One region of the Alteromonas sp. RW2A1 genome, then DNA from elsewhere that is predicted to be linked to it. Evidence: predicted binding sites of a transcription regulator. Region 1 holds the regulator's gene; the other holds the start of a gene.

Region 1 (7,152 bases):
TGTCCTTGTGCTCTAGGCCTTGCTACGCCTTCTGCATTAACCTGCGCAATGGCAAAACTCAACAAACAAGGCATTCTGTTAAAAAGGGCTGACGCCCTAGAGCAAATTACCACGATAAATACCGTTGCTCTTGATAAAACCGGTACTCTCACGCAAGGAAAGTTTAGCATCAAGCAAGACTGGTACGCAGACACGGTCGACAGCACCAAAGCGTGGGAAATTTCGGTTGCTCTAGAATCACGTTCTGAGCACCCTATTGCCAATGCCTTCTCTGGCGATGTATTACACAGGGTAAGCCAATTTTCAGTCACTCCGGGCGGCGGAATTAGTGGCGAAATAAACGGCGCTAATTTTACAATGGGTTCGGCGGCATTTTGTGAGATAAGTCCCGAGTCGTTGCCGATATCAGCCAATGTATATTTAGCCACAGACGGCAAATTAGTAGCGGCGTTTCAAGTAAGCGATAGTCTACGAAAAGACGCCAAAACCACATTAGATGCACTTGCCGTTCATAATGACTTGGTCGTGTTAAGTGGCGATACACAACAAAACGTAAACGAACTAACCGCTTCCCTACCCGTTTCGATGGCAATGGGTGGACTTACTCCTGAGCAGAAATTTGAAGAGGTACGGCTGCTTCAGTCACGCAATAAGAAAGTGATGATGATGGGAGATGGTATTAATGACGCTCCGGTTCTTGCCAGCGCCGATGTAGCTATTGCGGTAGGCAATGCAACGGATGTAGCTAAAACTGCCGCAGATGTTATTCTTCTTGGCGACCAGCTTCTTTCCGTCCCACTGTTAATTGAAACTGCCCACAAGGCAAAAACGAAAATTCGTCAAAATATCGGATGGTCTGTGCTGTATAACCTGATCATTCTACCGTTTGCGGTTTCAGGGCTTTTGTCGCCGTGGATGGCCGTTGTTGGCATGTCATTAAGCAGTATTATTGTCGTTACCAATTCAACCCGATTATTGAGCAAATAGCATGAGCATTATTTATGTACTTATTCCTATCGCTATTATTATTGTCGCCCTTGCCGTGGTAATCTTTTTTTGGGCGGTAAAATCGAATCAGTTTGAAGATCTAGATCGACAGGGCTACAGTATTTTGTTCGACGATGACCTCTCACCTGAGGAAAAGAAACTCGCAGAACAGCGCAAGCGAATTCAGCAAGAAAACGAAAAAAATGGATCAGATTAGCTATCTTTCTGCATTCCTTATTGGACTAGCTGGCGGGGTTCACTGCGTTGGTATGTGCGGGGGCATAGTATCTGCCTTGCGCATGGTAACTCCGAAAGATAAGCCTGCACTTCCTTTCACCCTTGCTTACAACAGTGGCCGTATTGCAAGCTATACACTTGCTGGTGCGATTACCGGCGCTCTTGGTAAAATAGCCACCGATTTTGTACCACTAGCGAATTACGTCCTTTCTTTGCTAAGCGGTGTGATGCTTTTCCTACTTGCTTGCTATTTAGGGAAGTGGTGGACTGGATTAACAGCGCTTGAAAGTGCAGGAAAGCATCTATTTAAATATGTTCAGCCCATTTCAAAACGCTTTCTCCCGTTTAAAACGCCCTTAAGCGCAATACCTTATGGCTTTCTTTGGGGGTGGTTACCCTGTGGGCTTGTATATTCCACTTTAACTTGGTCTCTTGCTGCAGGCTCTGCGATACAAGGCGCTGGAATTATGTTCTTTTTTGGTTTGGGCACATTGCCAACATTACTTGCTGTGGGCGCTGGCAGCCAGTATATTGTGAGAGGCTTTAGACACATTATTGTGCGTCAAGGTATTGCATCGGCCATGGCCTTGTATGCAGCTTATCTTATTTATAGCGCATTATCTTAAATGGTGTTGTAACATATACCCATGTTCATCCTAAGAGAATAGAAATTATGAGCAAAGGAAGCGGATTCTCTATCCACTGTCAAAACTGCAGCTTTAGTCATTTATGTTTGCCAGTGGCTTTGAATAAGACAGAAATCGAATCGTTAGACGATATCATTGAGCGTAAAAAACCTCTGCATAAAGGCGACACGCTAATAAACAATGGCGATACCTTTACTTCATTGTTTGCAGTAAGAACGGGCTCGTTTAAATCATTTGTTACCAATTCAGACGGCGAAGAGCAAATTACTGGCTTCCATTTTCCTGGTGACATCGTCGGTTTCGACGCACTGCGCGAAAGTAGGCATCAAAGTTATACTCAGGCGTTAGAAACCGCCATGGTTTGCGAATTACCCTACGAAACACTAGATGAGATGGCAGTTCAGTTTCCTAAATTACGCCATCAGATTATGAGCTTTATGAGTGCTGAGATAAAACAAGATCACGACATGATCATGATGCTCAATAAACGAACAGCCGAGGAGCGCTTGCTCTATTTCATCTCTCATCTTTCTCAGCGTTTTGAAGAGCGTGGTTTTTCACTCCGAGAGTTTCATCTTACAATGACCCGTAATGAAATTGGTAATTACCTGGGTCTTACCATTGAAACCATTAGTCGTTTGTTAAGCCGTTTTCAAAAAGAAAAGCTGATAAAAGTAGATGGGAAACTGATTACTATCCTCGACTTCGATGCTATTGATGGCAAGGTAACTGCGCTAAAAGGCCCCAGTATTGTTTGCAACGGTTAACAGCTTAACCGTTGCAACTGTTAAAATATTGATCTAAAACAACCCACACTTTCGCTATTGTCTATTACACTTAATGTATTGCTTCATAAGAAGGAGACATTATGATTGAGTGTAATCACATTTTGGCAATTGTTGATTCAGAGCGAGATAATCAGCCCGCATTAAGTCGAGCTCTTGAACTTGCCTCAAAAACCGGCGCCACCGTGACTGCCATGATGGTAGTTTATGACCTCTCTTATGATATGACGACCATGCTTAGTCCCGACGAGCGTGATACTATGCGAGACGCAGTTACAAAGGATCAATCGAAGTGGCTTGGGGAACAATTAAAGGAACAAGGCTTTTCCAACATTGATATTGTTGTTGAGTGGAATAACAGAGCCCACGAAGCCATCATTTACTACGCACTCAATAACCAAATAGACTTAGTGGTTAAAGCAACGAAAGACCACGACGACATCGCCTCAGTGTTGTTTACGCCAACCGACTGGCATCTAATGAGAAAGTGTCCTCGCCCTGTTCTCCTTGTAAAAGAGCACGACTGGCCGGAAGATGGCGAAATAATAGCTGCAGTGAATGTAGGCAGTGAAGATGAGGAACATGCTGCACTCAACGACAAAATAACCGTGATCGCGAACGAGTATGCAAGGCTGTTAAAAGGCCACGTTAACTTAGTGAATAGTTACCCTTCCACACCGTTGAATATTGCCATTGAGGTGCCAGAGTTCGATTCTGACAAATATCACAGCGCAGTTAAAAATCATCATCATGATGAAATGGACAAACACGCGGCGAAACATGGGGTTGCTCCTGACAAATGTATCGTAAAAGAAGGTTTACCTGAACGCGTTATCCCTCAAGTTGCCAAGGACATAGATGCCGAACTGGTGATCATAGGCACGGTAGGACGGGTTGGTATATCTGCCGCGCTAATAGGCAACACCGCAGAGCACGTTATTGATGCTCTTAACTGTGATGTATTAGCAATTAAACCTAACGGGTTTGTATCGCCTTATACGATCTAGCAACGCTGAGACATTTGTTTCGCCCTCAATCGGTTGAAGAAATTCTGGACACAACCGTAGTTAACAAAAGCCGCTTTATTGTATAATGGCGGCTTTTACACGAACCAAGTTAGTTAATTATGAGTTTAGGCACTAACGGCGCTAATACGTCGTCTTCTGCTGCGCAGGAAAGTAAGCAAAAGCACAGTTTCAATAAGCTACAAAAGCGTCTTCGCCGTAATGTGGGTAAAGCGATAGCCGACTTTGGCATGATTGAAGAAAACGACAAGGTAATGGTGTGTTTGTCCGGTGGCAAGGACAGCTATACCATGCTCGATATACTCATGTTCTTAAAACGTGTTGCGCCTATCCACTTTGACATTATCGCGGTAAATTTAGACCAAAAGCAGCCTGGCTTTCCTGAACATATCTTGCCTAATTACTTGGACAGCGTAAATGTAGATTACAAAATAGTGGAAGAAGACACCTATTCCATTGTTAAAGATAAAATCCCAGAGGGAAAAACCACGTGTTCGCTTTGCTCAAGATTGCGCAGAGGTATTCTATATCGCACGGCAAAAGAACTTGGTGCAACAAAAATAGCCCTTGGCCATCACCGCGATGACATGCTGGAAACTTTCTTTCTCAACATGTTCCATGGTGGGAAGTTAAAATCAATGCCGCCAAAACTAGTGAGCGACAATGGCGAACACATTGTTATACGCCCACTAGCCTACTGCACTGAAAACGATATTAAGGCGTATTCAGAAGCCTCCGACTTTCCCATTATTCCCTGTAACTTATGTGGTTCGCAAGAAAATCTACAGCGACAGCATATCAAGGGCATGTTGCAAGATTGGAACGCACGCTTTCCTGGCCGCATTGAGTCTATGTTCAGTGCACTTCAAAATGTCGCTCCCTCGCACTTAGTTGACAGTAACTTATATGACTTTAAGTCTATTACTACTCAGGAAGGGCCCGTAAAAGACGGTGATATTGGTTTCGACCAGCCTACATTTAATGTGCCTGATAACGCTCAAATGCCAGACTCTTCTGAAGTTATCGACATAGTAAACATTATGGAACCACGTTAATGAAAATTGGAATTGCATTAGGAGCTGGTGCAGCAAGAGGCTGGACCCATATTGGAATTATACAAGCTCTTGAAAAGCTGGGTGTTAAGATTGACATTGTGGCGGGCTGTTCTATTGGTGCATATGTTGGAGCAGCCTACTCTAGCGGCAAACTAGAAGGCTTAAAAGAATGGGCCTGCTCGCTCAGCGATTGGCAGGTGCTTGCACTAATGGGCGTTGGTTTGCGTCGAGGCGGCCTTGCAAGCGGCCAAAAAGTCTTCGACAAATTGGCCAGTGAATTTTGTGCAGACAGCTATGAGGCAATGAACAAGCCTTTCGCTTCTGTCGCTACCGATTTATATACTGGGCGTGAGGTGGTATTCGACTCTGGCCCGGTTGGTAATTCTATTCAGGCCTCTTGTGCTATCCCTGCACTTTTCTCTCCGGTTGCTTACGAAGACCGCTGGCTTGTTGATGGGGCTGTCGTTAACCCGGTGCCTGTGAATTTATGTCGACAGTTGGGAGCAGATTTTGTAATCGCAGTAAACCTCAACGCCGACTTTAGACCTCTTCGCTTAGAAAAACTTCGCAAGGATCACGAAGATAACCAGCAAAAAACCGAAGACTTTTTCACCAAAAGCCAGAACGTTCTCAAGCAGTGGTTTACCCCTGATAGTAAATCGGAAGATGAGTCACAGAACGATGGTCATTCACAAGAAAATAGCGATTCACTGGGCGCTGAGGTTATTGAAAAAGTAGAAGAAGAATTTACCGAAGTACCAGCAAAGGTGAATAAGAAAAATCCGCCGGGTATAATGAGCGTAATGAGCAGCTCATTGGAGATACTGCAGGCTCGTGTAACGCGCTCCCGTCTCGCCGGAGACCCACCTGACATTCTTATAGAGCCTCAACTCACCGATGTGGGTATTATGGAGTTTCACCGCGCAGAAGAGCTTTGCCAGAAGGGTGAAGAAACCATCACCCGACTCGCAGAACAAATTCGCTACCAGCTATTAACTTGAGGCCATAGCAGTAATACGAAGAGGGGCTTGAGGTAATGACAACCCCCTCGCCTCACTGATCCACTCTTGTTCAAGGTGCAAAACGCCATTATTAATGGTGACACCTTGAGGTGTAGTGTGGTCTAGATTCTCATCCCTAAATTGAATCATCAGCCCTTTTACCGTTGGCATCATAAAAGATAGAAAACTTCCCATTTCGTTGAAAAACGCTTCATATTGCGAATAAATAAACTCAAGTTCCTCTTGGGTGTAGCGGGTTTTGAGATATTCAGGTTTGGTTTCCAATTGAACGGACATGTCGCACACGTTAGCGGCTTCATCAAGGGAAATTCGCACAAGCGCGTCGGCAAGTTTAAGTGCTCTTTCAGTAGGTACGGTAAATCGCCCCTCGTCGCTGACATCTAATGACATCGTTTTTTTATCTGTGACAATTTCAGCACTACTTACGCCACATAAGCGCCCTTCGCCGACGCGAAGAAAACCAAACGCAAACTGCAAAGCTTGGGTGTCTTCGTTATCTAATTTTTTAACATGGCTATAAAACCGGCTATATTCAACGTCAATGGTTTCCGCCGTTGAATCAACCGTCATAAGCCCTAAAAGCAACACCAAAGCTACCCGTATCATTCGCTTAAAAACTCCTCGTTGTACTTGATCATATTTTGTAATTCTTCCACGTATGCCGCTCCTCTCTCAGAGTATTTCATCAGACCCTCTGCAAGCGCTACGCCACTAATGGCAATTTGATTTGCGCGCAAGCGACTGCGGATTTCGCGTAAATCTTTATAAGCATCATGCCTGTTCAAATTACGCATATAGGTATAAGTCGCCTGAGATAAATTTTCGAACTTAGCCACTTCGTGAGATGCGTCATCATTTCGTCTGTTAGGCACAAAACCACAGCCTTTTGTGAAGCACCATAACCCAAAAAAGTTATACCCCTTGCGGGCGAACCTGCTAGTTCCCCAAGCTGATTCATTTGCAGCTTGAACAAGTACCAGTTCCACAGGCAAGACATCAATTTTCTGTAGTAAATTAAGCAGCCTTGTTTTAAGGGGCAGCTCTGCATCAACTCTATATTCTTTTTCTAGCCATGCCAGTCGAGAAATATCCTCTTCGCTAAACGACTCATCCGCCAGCGCCTTGCGATATAAAGTTTGAACATAATGACGCAGCGTAAGCAGATACGCATTTTGTTTTTCTACCTCTGGCCTTAGATAGTCGAAAAACGCAGCCTTCTTTTCTGCTATTTGGTTGTATTTAGAAAAGTCTGGTACCGGCTTATTAGCCTTAACGGTTTGCGGCACGTCCAGAATATCTGGCGTACCCTCTTTGAAAATTATCGCGTTGATCACTATGACCGCCAAAACACCCAGTGTTATGAGGACAATCTTAAAGGTTTCGCGTTTATGCAT
Region 2 (7,152 bases), 1.4 Mb from region 1:
CTCGAAGGGCCGGTAACGTTATTGGAAACCCAGCAATTCTATAATACAAATCTTGCCTAAACTCTCCTGTTTGAACCAAGGCATAGATGTCTTTATGCGATGCACAAATTAATCTGAAGTTTGCTTTTTTTACAACCGTGCTGCCAACTGGGCGATAGGTTTGTGTTTCAAATAAACGGAGCAATTTAACCTGCATGCTTAAAGGCACGTCTCCAATTTCATCGAAAAACAAGGTGCCGCCTTCGGCAGCGTCAACCAACCCTTTCTTATTTGACGATGCTCCTGTGAATGCCCCTTTTTCATAACCAAAAAGCTCGCTTTCAAATAAGGTGTCGGTAAGGCCGGTACATTCAATAACCACAAAGGGCTTCTCTGCGCGGTAACTCGATGAATGCAAGGCTTGTGAAACCAGTTCTTTTCCAGTTCCCGTTTCACCTTGTAATAGCACCGCAATATCAGACTTTGCCGCTCTATTGATCTTGTTCAGCATGGCTTTAAACGCGTCAGACTCGCCAACCAATTTTCCTTTTGAGGGTGTGTTAGACGCAAATGCCAACTTATCTAAAATTTCTAAATAACCTATCAAGTCTCCTTGACCATCGAAAATAGGGCGCATAAGAATATCGCAATAACTTTGCCCTTCATTGGTGGAGTGAATATGTACAGCACTTGCAACCTTTCCCGTTTCTTTGCTTTCCTGCATAGGGCAAGTCTCGCCACATTCGTTGCAAGGTTTGCTATTGCGGTGTGACACCTGATAACAGGTACTGAAACCCAGCTTGATATTTACAGGATAGGTGTCTTTATACGGTTTGTTGACCGCCTCTATGACATAGTCGGGGCTAATAAAAATGGCCGGTTTATCGATGGCGTCGATCATGGCTTGAATGATAGAAAAATTCATATCCTGCTTGCACTATATTCCGTTGGTTGCCACATCGTCTTTATTCTCATTTTTATATGGGTTTTTAGCAATGTTGTTGGTATTACTTTCACTTTCTGTAAAAGAGTTTTGAGCCCGAAATTTGCCGCTTAGCTCTATCAATGCCAGATAGTATCTGTGTCCACAATTAAAAATGCTAGCACATTGGCACGTCGCTTGTTTACTAAACACTTAAGCTCACCTTTCATAACGCTTTTTTGATAGTTGCCTGTTGAGAGCAAACTATTGATAAAAACTGTTCGACGAAAGTTTTTCGTCATAAGCCTTATGAATTGGTATAAACAACGAATACGAACTAATCAACGGGTGAAAAAATGAAAAATGAAGTAAAGGTATTATCGGAAAAATGCGATAAACAAACGAGCCACTCAAATAAACTCAATCTAGCCAATTTATCAAAATACATATGTTTTGCATTGGTGGGCTTTAGCAGCATAGCTAGTGCGGTACAGCAGACTACAACAGATCTCAATGAACAAGATAACCGCAATGAAGCGCGTGCTCACGCGAAGGAGCTCGGAAGCAATCTAAAAACGCGCTTGCAAGAGGCAATAAAGCGCGGAGGCCTAGAGGTAGGAGTCGAGGAGTGTAAATTAGTAGCAGAACCCATCGCTCATTCTTTAAGTAAAGAGGGATGGACGGTGGGTAGAACGGCGCTAAGGGTAAGAAACCCAAATAATAAACCCGACGACTGGGAAACGGCACAGCTTATAAAGTTTGCTGAGCAACTGTCTGAAAATGTCACTGGTCCCTTAGAGGCTACCCACGTTGATGGGAAGACCGGCGAATTTCGCTATATGAAGGCTATCACCACTGGGCAAGTGTGTACGGCGTGTCATGGTGAACAAGTGTCCCCCTCTGTGTTAAGTGCGATTAAAAAGGCATACCCTGAAGATGAAGCCACCGGCTTTAAGCCTGGCAGCTTGCGCGGCGCGTTCACTTTAAGATACTCACCAACAGATGCTGAGTAAGGCATAGTCTTGTTACCTCTAACTATTCCAGTTTGCCATTTTTGTCACTTTTTTGACAAAAATGGCGGTAATATTTTCTCGCTACCTTGCGTTGGATCAAAATTCCCCCGTCTTCTAGGTGCAATATTTTCACTCAACAGTGGGGGCATAGTGCTCTTATCTGTGATGAGAAAGCCGAAAGAACGATAACTTTGCGACTGCTACTTAAAAATAGGGATAGCTCGCAACAGTTTTTGCAACAGGCTAATTGACTAACATTATTGTTAAGTGTGTAAAGCGCACCGAAGATACGAGGGAGAAGACCCATGAGCGATACGTTAATAGAACTATCGCGGTGGCAATTTGCGTTAACCGCAATGTTCCACTTTATATTTGTACCCCTAACGCTGGGGCTTAGCTTTTTACTAGCCATCATGGAGTCGGTTTATGTTATGACCGGCAAAGAGATATACAAGCAGATGACTCAATTTTGGGGCAAGTTGTTTGGTATTAACTTCGCTATCGGCGTGGCTACAGGCTTAACGATGGAGTTCCAGTTCGGTATGAACTGGTCGTATTACTCACATTACGTGGGTGATATTTTTGGCGCTCCGCTTGCTATTGAAGGCCTAATGGCGTTCTTTTTAGAATCGACATTTGTGGGTCTCTTTTTCTTCGGCTGGGACAAAATGTCTAAGGTGAAACACCTTATGGCTACTTGGCTGGTTGCCATTGGCTCAAACTTCTCTGCACTGTGGATCTTAATTGCCAATGGCTGGATGCAATACCCAGTTGGTGCTGACTTTAACTTTGAAGCCATGCGCATGGAAATGACCAGCTTCGCAGAAGTTATATTCAATCCGGTAGCACAGGTGAAATTTGTCCACACAGTCTCAGCAGGTTACGTCACTGGTGCTATCTTCGTATTAGCTATTTCTAGCTACTACTTACTCAATCATAAGCATATTGCTTTTGCCCGTCGCTCGTTTGCCATTGCGGCAAGCTTTGGTTTAGCGGCCACATTGTCAGTCATCGTACTTGGTGACGAAAGTGGTTATGAGCTAGGCGATGTCCAAAAAGTAAAATTAGCTGCGGTAGAAGCCGAGTATGAAACTCATCCAGCGCCAGCGCCATTTACTGTATTTGGCTTGCCCAATGATGAGGAAGAAAAAACCGAGTACGCGCTTCAAATACCATGGGCTATGGGCATTATTGCAACACGCTCATTAACGGAAGAAGTCTCTGGAATAAAAGATCTTAAAGAGCAAAATAAAGAGCGAATTCTTGAAGGAATAAAGGCTTACGAGTTGCTAGATAGTGTAAGAGATGGCTCCGCCACAGAGCAGGAGCGTGCAACGTTTGAAGCACACAAAGACAGCTTGGGTTACGCTATGCTTCTTGAGCCTTACACCAATGATGTTTCAAATCCTTCTGAAAAAGCGTTACAGCAAGCGGTAGACTATAGTATTCCGCCAGTAGCTCCTTTGTTCTGGAGCTTCCGACTCATGGTGGCGTCTGGCTTTATCATGCTAGCGCTGTTTATCTGTGCCTTCTACTACAGCACAAAACACCGGATTACTCAGCCTCGCTGGCTATTAAAAGCGTCTTTGTTTAGCTTGCCCCTTCCTTGGGTAGCGAGTGAAGCGGGATGGTTTGTTGCTGAATATGGACGTCAGCCATGGTCAATAGCTGAAATACTTCCTGTGCATGCATCTGTTTCAAATCTCGCGGTTAGCGATGTAGTTACTACTATGGTTGCATACACCGCCTTTTACACTGTGATGTTCATTATTGCTTTCTACTTAATGAAGAAGTTTGCCAAAAAAGGTCCGGTTCCACCTGAAGAAACACAAACTGAATCTGATCTTGATTTAATCGACCTAGACAATCAGGGAGCAAAAGTATGATTGATTATGAACTGCTTCGCGTTATTTGGTGGTGTTTGGTGGGTGTACTGCTTATTGGTTTTGCCGTTACCGACGGTTTTGACCTAGGAGTAGGGGCACTGCTAACGCTTATTGGAAAAAATGACAAAGAACGCCGTGTAATGATAAACACCATTGGTCCCCACTGGGACGGTAACCAAGTGTGGTTCATCACAGCAGGCGGTGCCATTTTTGCAGCTTGGCCGCTTATCTATGCCACTGCGTTTTCTGGCTTCTACCTTGCGCTTGCGCTAACGCTTATTGCTTTATGGATGCGGCCTATTGGTTTTGACTACCGCAGCAAGCTACCAAACCCTCAGTGGAGAAAAGCGTGGGATTGGGCGTTATTTGCCGGTGGTATTATTCCATCACTTAACTTCGGTGTGGCGTTTGGTAACTTGTTATTAGGCGTACCTTTTGAGATGGACAATACCTTACGCTCTACCTACACAGGTTCGTTCTTTGGGTTACTCACGCCATTTGCACTGGTAGCGGGTCTGTTGTCTGTGGCAATTTTACTTAACCACGGTGCCACATGGTTGCAAATGAAAACTGATGGATTCATTGAGGTTCGGGCGCGAGTGGTATCTATCGTTTTAAGTTTAGTCGGGGTTGCGCTTTTCGTTCTCGCAGGTATTTGGGTGGCGTTCTTAGATGGCTTTGTGATTACCTCTGCCGTTGATACGTTAGCAACATCTAATCCTTTGAAAAAGGAAGTGGCTATTGAAGCGGGAGCATGGTTAAACAATTACCGCGACTACCCATTAACGCTTATAGCGCCAGTACTAGGTGTTGTTGGTGGGCTGGCTTGTGCATTTTTCTCTAAAAAGGGCAATGCAGGAATGGCGTTTGTATCTAGTGCGTTATTCATTGCAGGCGTCATCTTGACTGCTGGTGTGTCTATGTTTCCATTTCTAATGCCAAGTATCACTATGCCAGCGGCAAGTCTAACGGTATGGGACGCTACATCAAGCCACTTAACACTTAATGTAATGTTCATCGTTGCTTGCATCTTTGTTCCAATCGTTCTTGGCTACACTGCCTACAGCTTCTATGTCATGCGCGGTCGTATCAAAAACGACGACTTAGACCAATCTCACACTATTTATTAAGGAGGCAACAATGTGGTATTTCGCTTGGATACTTGGAGTATTACTTGCCTGTTCTTTTGGCATTATTAACGCCATGTGGCTTGAGTCTACTGAAAATATGGACCGGCCCGAGGACGCAGACTAACACAGTGTGAACTGTGAAAGTGTAAGAGGTGCAGTCCCCTTAGTAAAAGTAAGGGGCTGCATTGTGTTTTTAACTATGTGTTTTTAACTATGTGTTGGCAGCAATGTAAACACAAACAAAACCATAGCATTAAAAGAGCAAACAGTGACTAAAGAAAAGGTTCCCAACCGGCAAACACTGACAACTTGGCGTAAACTGCTTGATGAGTCGCACAAGCTTGGTGTGCGTGCATCACAATTGCGCCTTGTGGTAATTAAGTGTTTGTCGCTTTTTTCTTTGATCATTGGGTTCTATTTTTTCTCCCATATTGCCCATGACTGGGTGGTGAACAAGGCCCACGGAGCAAATACACATATTATCGGAATGGCCCTTTCTCTCTTTTGTTCTTGGTTGCTTCAAGGACTGTATAATCAGCAGTCTATTGTTAGTAAAACCAACATGCTATCCAAATTAGAGACAGCGTTAACAGCGGTTTTTTCTGCGCGTCAGCACGCATTGGTTCGGCAGCAAACGGCGTTTTACTGGCAGTCGCTATGGCAAAAACAATTGCATGACTTAACCGATTGGGCACTAGAATATAGCGTACAACAAACTATCGCAGTAATAGTGCCGCTTTTCGCGTTGGCGGTAATATTCTTTGTGAATCCGGTTATCGGTGCTGGGCTATTGGTCACACTTCCAGTTGTGCCCTTGTTTATGATCATTGTGGGTAAAGGAGCAGCTGCGCTTCATCAAAAACATTTCATCGCATTATCCCGTCTTGGCAGTATGTTTACCGACAGGCTTGCGGCGCTGCCTATGCTGTCCACCTTTCAGGCTCATGAAAGGCAAACCGGTTTACTCAAAGAGGCAAGTGACACCTTAAACTCACGCACCATGAAAGTGGTGAGTGTTGCGTTTTTATCAAACAGTGTACTGGATTTTTTTGCCACGCTTTCTGTGGCGTTAGTGGCGGTTTTTATAGGTTTTACATTACTGAATGAGCTTAATGTTGGCCCTGACATTACCCTACAACAGGGCCTGTGGATTTTACTGGTCGTTCCCTTACTACTAAGTGAAATGAAAAAACTGGGTCAAATTTATCACCAAAAAGCACAGGCAGAATCTGCAATGGAGACGATCGCGCCGGTGTTAGGTAGCTACTCCCCAAGTGTTGAAGCTAAGGGATATGAAGATAAGGGAGGCACTGAAGAAAGTACTGAAGAAAGCACAGACTCAGCCCAAGCGCGCGGCTCGCAAACAGAGGTAGCAACAACAAGTTCAGCGTCAGTCGAAAATGGGAATGGATTTTTGGCGAATGAATTTGCGGTATTTGATGAAGTGGCTGACCCAATGCAATACAGCCCATCTCTATTAACAGCGCAAACTCTCGCGTTTAATCAAGGCGATTGCATATTACTCAGTGGACGTTCGGGAAGCGGCAAAACGCTGCTTTTAGAAGCATTGGCCGGTCAGCGCCGGGCATCACATCGTTGTGAGTGTTCATCAATATGGTTAACTCAGCATCCTGTCATTTTGCCAGGTAATGTGAGAGAGAACCTATGCTTACATGATGAGTATTGTGATCAGCAGCTCATCGCCATCTTAGAAAAAGTAGAGCTATCTGATTGGCTCAAACAGTTACCTTTCGGTTTAGATACGGTAATGACCGACTACCCGCTGCTTTCAGGAGGAGAGGCGCAGCGCCTAAGCCTAGCGAGAGCGCTGTTGCGAGACCGTCCTTTATGGTTGCTTGACGAGCCCACGGCTCACCTGCCCGACGATCAGCATTGCCGCCTTGCACAACTAATTTACCAACTAACTCGCGATAAAACAGTGATATGGGCTTCCCACAAAGCGCTGCCAGCAGATTGGTTCACTGGTTTCTGGCACATTGAAAACAAGCACGTTATAGATAAAACCGAGTTAGGTCATCGAAGACCACCGGGAGAGGAGCAGCAGTTAACATGAGCAATGAAAGCAAACCTGCGTATATAACTTTATTGCTTGCTATGCTTCACGCTGCAGCTGGGCTGAGTATTTTGGTTATCTCTTCATGGTTTATTGCTATAAGCGCAATTGCGCCCGTTGGGTTTAATTATGTTATTCCTGCCGTTGT

What was found. Region 1 encodes FNR, which switches genes on or off when oxygen is low (the NO sensors DNR and NnrR bind a similar motif). Its sites were predicted from a motif close to TTGATCTAGATCAA; they were not measured.
Region 2: the regulator FNR is predicted to act here: its motif matches at 2,001-2,014, upstream of BM528_RS17225 (cytochrome ubiquinol oxidase subunit I).

What each region holds. Positions count from the first base shown of each region.
Region 1 is NZ_CP018031.1:1,159,241-1,166,392, forward strand. Features, by position in the region: gene BM528_RS05210 (heavy metal translocating P-type ATPase) at 1-987, shown strand, start outside; gene ccoS (cbb3-type cytochrome oxidase assembly protein CcoS) at 989-1,204, shown strand; gene BM528_RS05220 (sulfite exporter TauE/SafE family protein) at 1,191-1,850, shown strand; gene fnr (fumarate/nitrate reduction transcriptional regulator Fnr) at 1,898-2,638, shown strand; gene uspE (universal stress protein UspE) at 2,740-3,663, shown strand; gene ttcA (tRNA 2-thiocytidine(32) synthetase TtcA) at 3,783-4,736, shown strand; gene BM528_RS05240 (patatin-like phospholipase family protein) at 4,736-5,737, shown strand; gene BM528_RS05245 (DUF2987 domain-containing protein) at 5,729-6,364, opposite strand; gene BM528_RS05250 (glucosaminidase domain-containing protein) at 6,361-7,152, opposite strand; gene BM528_RS05255 (stress protein) at 7,145-7,152, opposite strand, start outside.
Region 2 is NZ_CP018031.1:3,906,897-3,914,048, reverse strand. Features, by position in the region: gene BM528_RS17235 (sigma-54 interaction domain-containing protein) at 1-880, opposite strand, end outside; gene BM528_RS17230 (Tll0287-like domain-containing protein) at 1,258-1,914, shown strand; gene BM528_RS17225 (cytochrome ubiquinol oxidase subunit I) at 2,220-3,800, shown strand; gene cydB (cytochrome d ubiquinol oxidase subunit II) at 3,797-4,930, shown strand; gene cydX (cytochrome bd-I oxidase subunit CydX) at 4,941-5,054, shown strand; gene BM528_RS17210 (ABC transporter ATP-binding protein/permease) at 5,199-7,004, shown strand; gene BM528_RS17205 (ATP-binding cassette domain-containing protein) at 7,001-7,152, shown strand, end outside.